2 regions of the Enterocloster bolteae genome follow, and region 2 is predicted to be linked to the other one. Evidence: a T-box and tRNA genes for the amino acid it is inferred to sense, from the RefSeq annotation. Region 2 holds a T-box; the other holds one or more tRNA genes.
The links. The T-box of region 2 lies ahead of tyrS (tyrosine--tRNA ligase). A T-box ahead of a tRNA ligase gene usually reads a tRNA of that ligase, here a tRNA-Tyr.
Positions count from the first base shown of each region.

Region 1: it encodes a tRNA-Tyr, which carries the amino acid that the T-box ahead of tyrS (tyrosine--tRNA ligase) is inferred to sense. The anticodon was not compared.

Region 1 is NZ_CP022464.2:17,657-20,105, forward strand. It holds rRNA gene CGC65_RS00070 (23S ribosomal RNA) at 1-779, shown strand, start outside; tRNA gene CGC65_RS00075 (tRNA-Asp) at 857-930, shown strand; tRNA gene CGC65_RS00080 (tRNA-Val) at 968-1,040, shown strand; tRNA gene CGC65_RS00085 (tRNA-Tyr) at 1,084-1,165, shown strand; tRNA gene CGC65_RS00090 (tRNA-Met) at 1,218-1,291, shown strand; tRNA gene CGC65_RS00095 (tRNA-Lys) at 1,318-1,390, shown strand; tRNA gene CGC65_RS00100 (tRNA-Phe) at 1,396-1,468, shown strand; gene CGC65_RS00110 (ISL3 family transposase) at 1,644-2,449, opposite strand, start outside.
Region 2 is NZ_CP022464.2:4,095,307-4,097,755, reverse strand. It holds gene CGC65_RS19095 (DegV family protein) at 1-120, opposite strand, end outside; gene CGC65_RS19090 (TetR family transcriptional regulator) at 353-994, shown strand; T-box leader at 1,045-1,280, shown strand; gene tyrS (tyrosine--tRNA ligase) at 1,328-2,449, shown strand, end outside.

The DNA of each region.
Region 1 (2,449 bases), 2.5 Mb from region 2:
TGGGAGGCTTTGAAACATGGACGCCAGTCTGTGTGGAGCCAATGTTGGGATACCACCCTTGCGATATTGGGTTTCTAACCTGCGCCCGTGACCCGGGCGGGGGACAATGTCAGGCGGGGAGTTTGACTGGGGCGGTCGCCTCCGAAAGGGTATCGGAGGCGCTCAAAGGTTCCCTCAGGATGGTTGGAAACCATCCAAAGAGTGCAAAGGCATAAGGGAGCTTGACTGCGACACCGACGGGTGGAGCAGGTACGAAAGTAGGACTTAGTGATCCGGTGGTATGAAAGTGGGATTGCCATCGCTCAACGGATAAAAGCTACCCTGGGGATAACAGGCTTATCACTCCCAAGAGTTCACATCGACGGAGTGGTTTGGCACCTCGATGTCGGCTCATCGCATCCTGGGGCTGTAGCAGGTCCCAAGGGTTGGGCTGTTCGCCCATTAAAGCGGTACGCGAGCTGGGTTCAGAACGTCGTGAGACAGTTCGGTCCCTATCCGGCGCGGGCGTAGGATATCTGAGAGGAGCTGTCCTTAGTACGAGAGGACCGGGATGGACAGACCGCTGGTGTACCTGTTGGCCTACCAAGGCCATGGCAGGGTAGCCAAGTCTGGACGGGATAAACGCTGAAGGCATCTAAGCGTGAAGCCCCCCTCAAGATGAGATATCCCATCGCGAAAGCGAGTAAGACCCCTTGAAGACGACGAGGTAGATAGGTTAGAGGTGGAAGTGCAGTAATGTACGGAGCTGACTAATACTAATCGGTCGAGGGCTTATCCAGAAGGTTAAGGGAATAAAAGGTTTGTGAAACAATCGGAATTCAATATGTGGTTTTGAAGGTATGTATATGCCTTTAATGGCCCGGTGGCTCAGCTGGTTAGAGCGCCGCCCTGTCACGGCGGAGGTCGACGGTTCGAACCCGTTCCGGGTCGTTTTTCTTTCATATACACGCTGAAAGAGATACCTATTGGGGTCTTAGCTCAGCTGGGAGAGCATCTGCCTTACAAGCAGAGGGTCACAGGTTCGAGCCCTGTAGGCCCCATTTGAGTATTTTTTACAGAAAAGTGTATATACTAATTCAATAAGGGCGAATTCCCGAGTGGCCAAAGGGGACAGACTGTAAATCTGCTGGCAATGCCTTCGGTGGTTCGAATCCACCTTCGCCCATTTAAAATGTTAGTTGACAAAACATTTTAAACCATTTATAATTATATATTAGCGCGGGGTGGAGCAGTCTGGAAGCTCGTCGGGCTCATAACCCGAAGGTCGTAGGTTCAAATCCTGCCCCCGCAATTTTTTTTGCAAAAACTTAACCCTATGGGCGTGTAGCTCAGTCGGTAGAGCACTTGACTTTTAATCAAGTTGTCCCGGGTTCGAATCCCGGCACGCTCATTGATGCCCAGATAGCTCAGTTGGTAGAGCAGAGGACTGAAAATCCTCGTGTCGTTGGTTCGATTCCGACTTTGGGCATTTAGCACTTATCCTTAATGGATGGGTGCTTTTTTTGGCTCTTTGTCAATAGTTGGGGTGGGATTTGTTAAAATCCCGCCCCAATTCTATGAAAAGGGCCCTTTTTATGTTTAGTTCCAGGTTTTACTGATTTTGGGCATGCCAAATAAGCCTCCGCATTACCGACCTTTTTATCCTATGATGTACAGTGAAGTATCCGGGTTCGGAACCGTTTGAAATTCCGGATTCCGTAGCTGCTCCGTTTTAATACCTTTATCTTGTTGTTAAATCCTTCTGTGGGACCATTTGTCAATCCGTATTTAAAGGCATTCAGGATTTCTTTTCGCCAGGCCCTGTAGGTCTTAGCACAGTCCTCAAATTCCTTGATCCCACAGCTCTGTGCATTCGCAATCCAGTCATCAAATTCCCTCTGCTGCTGACGATACGCTTCCATCTGGCAGATATCATAAAACCACTCTTTCATGCGGTGTGCCAGACGCAGATCCTCGCTATAGTGAAGCATTAAATCACAGGCCTGTTTGTTCTCATCCTTCAGCTTTTTATAGCGGGTCAGAATGAGTTTCCGGCTGCGTTTATAATACTTACGCAGAGAAACCGGCATGGACCGCTGCAGCCGTTTGCGTACATTTTCAATCGCCCATGTCACCTGCCGGATGAAATGATATTTATCCACGATGATTGTAGCGTTTGGAAAGAAGGTCTGTGCAAGTTCGGTGTAGGGGCGCCACATATCGCAGACGAAGAACTTTACCTTCAGGCGTTCTTTCCTGGGAATGTTCCGCCAATAATCAGCCAGATGGCTCTGGGTCCGATCCGGGAGAATGTCGAGGATCCGGCGCTTTTTCGGATCAACCAGAATGCACTGATATTTACCGGTAGAAGCATTGCCTTTGAATTCGTCAATGGAAAGCGCTTGTGGAAGCTGGTCAGGCGGAGGATAGCAAATCGTGTCCAGAAGGCGGCAGACCGTCTGGACGGAAA
Region 2 (2,449 bases):
CCCGTCAACATAATCTCGTTCCGGATAAATGATATGAAGGTGCATTACCTTCATGTGAAATCTCTGGATTAACTCATGGGATACATCGCAGCCAGAATCAATTAAAATCGCTGTTTTCATACAACACCTCCATATGTAGTATTCGATACTATATATAAAAGTATCTCATAACACAATGGCTGTGTCAACATGAAAATGAATATATCTCCTGTTTACTAAAACTGTAAGCGGAGCCGCACTGTTTCATGGAAGTCCGAAGCAGCGTTTCTTTAAGCATGTCCAGCAGGTCCCTTTCTGTAATCTGATTTCCGCCTGAAAGAATGCAGCGCCGTATATTAGTCTGGATATTGCCATGAACGGCGGGAAAGGATATAATATCAGCATGTATCAGCACAAGAGGTGCAAAAACAGTACAAGAAGGGTAAGAGTTGCGTTGGATGAGATAGCAGACAGCAGGAAAAAATTGTCAGAATCCATAGAATATCTGTTGAGCAGAAAAAGCCTGGATGATATCCCGGTAAGTGAAATTGTAAAGATGGCAGGCGTATCAAGAAGGACCTTTTACCGTCATTTCTGTGATAAGTACGAACTGGTAAACTGGTATTACGATGAATTTTACGAAGAGAGCTTTGGCAGCATTGTGTTGGGCGCCGGTCTGGAGGAAGCGCTGACCCAGTGCCTGAAGATTTACCGGCAAAAGCGCAGTGTCCTGAAACATGCATATGAGAGCCGTGATATCAATGGCCTGAAGAATCATGATATCGAGATTACCAGAAGGATTTATGAGACATTCCTAAAGCAAAGGGGAGCCGACATCCGGTCTGAGATTATGTGGTTTTCCATTGAAATAGCTGTGCGCGGCGGAAGCGACATGGTGATTCAGTGGATGCTTGGCAATATAGATCTTCCGGCTGAGAAGATGGCGCGGCTGATTTGTGAAACCCTGCCGGAAGAGATTAAAAAATATCAGATGTCTCCTGTCACACATGTGTAAATCTGTGACTTCCCTTTTGACGCGTCCCCTGCTATACTGCACATGTAATAAAGAATGCCATGAAGGAGAACAGTAGTACAGAGGCTTTTCTTACAGAGAGCGCCCGGTTGGTGGAAGGACGCAGGAAAGACTGTATGAATACGCTCCGGAGCAGCAGCCTGAAGGTTTTAGTAGGGTTTGACGGGAACGCCCGATACAGCGTGAGAGTGTTGACAGACACTCGATGAGGAATGTTCTGTGAAGGACATTCAAGTACAGAGGTGGTACCGCATAACCTGCCCTCTGCAGCAAGCTGCTGCAGGGGCTTATTTTTTTGTCTAAAAGGAGGAAGACATGGGAATTTATGAAGAATTGGAAGCGCGGGGACTGATTGCGCAGGTGACGGATGAGGCAGAGATAAGAGAGCTTGTAAATGCGGGAAAGGCTAAGTTCTATATTGGCTTTGACCCCACGGCGGATTCCCTGCATGTGGGGCATTTTATGGCACTGTGTCTGATGAAAAGACTGCAGATGGCGGGAAACCGCCCCGTGGTCCTGTTGGGCGGGGGCACCGGATACATCGGCGATCCGTCGGGCCGCACCGACATGCGCTCCATGATGGGGCCGGATGTGATTCGCCGCAACTGTGAATGCTTCAAGAGGCAGATGGAACGGTTCATTGATTTTGACGGGGAGAATGGAGCCATTGTTGTAAATAATGCGGACTGGCTGCTGAATCTGAATTACATTGAACTGCTCCGGGACGTGGGAGCCTGTTTTTCCGTAAACAATATGCTTCGGGCGGAATGCTATAAGCAGAGAATGGAAAAAGGACTGTCATTCCTGGAATTCAATTACATGATTATGCAGTCCTATGATTTTTACCATCTGTACAAGGAACTTGGCTGCAACATGCAGTTTGGAGGGGACGACCAGTGGTCTAATATGCTGGGAGGAACGGAGCTGATTCGGAGGAAGCTGGGAAAGGACGCGTATGCCATGACCATTACCCTTCTCATGAACTCAGAAGGAAACAAGATGGGTAAGACTGCAAGAGGCGCTGTATGGCTGGATCCGGAGAAGACATCTCCCTTTGAGTTTTACCAGTACTGGAGGAATATCGCGGACGCGGATGTGATGAAATGCATCCGTATGCTGACCTTTATTCCGGTGGAAGAGATTGATGCCATGGACGGATGGGAGGGAGCACAGCTAAACAGGGCAAAGGAAATCCTGGCCTATGACCTGACTGCTCTGGTCCACGGGGAAGAAGAGGCACGCAGGGCAAAGGAGACCTCCGTTTCCCTGTTTACCGGGGCCATGGATGATGACAACATGCCGTTTACAGAGGTTGGGGAGGAAAAACTTGTCCAGGGCAGCATCAATATCATGGATCTCCTGGTGCTGTGCAGACTGGCGGCCTCAAAAAGCGAGGCCAGAAGGCTGATCACACAGGGCGGCATCCAGGTCAGCCAG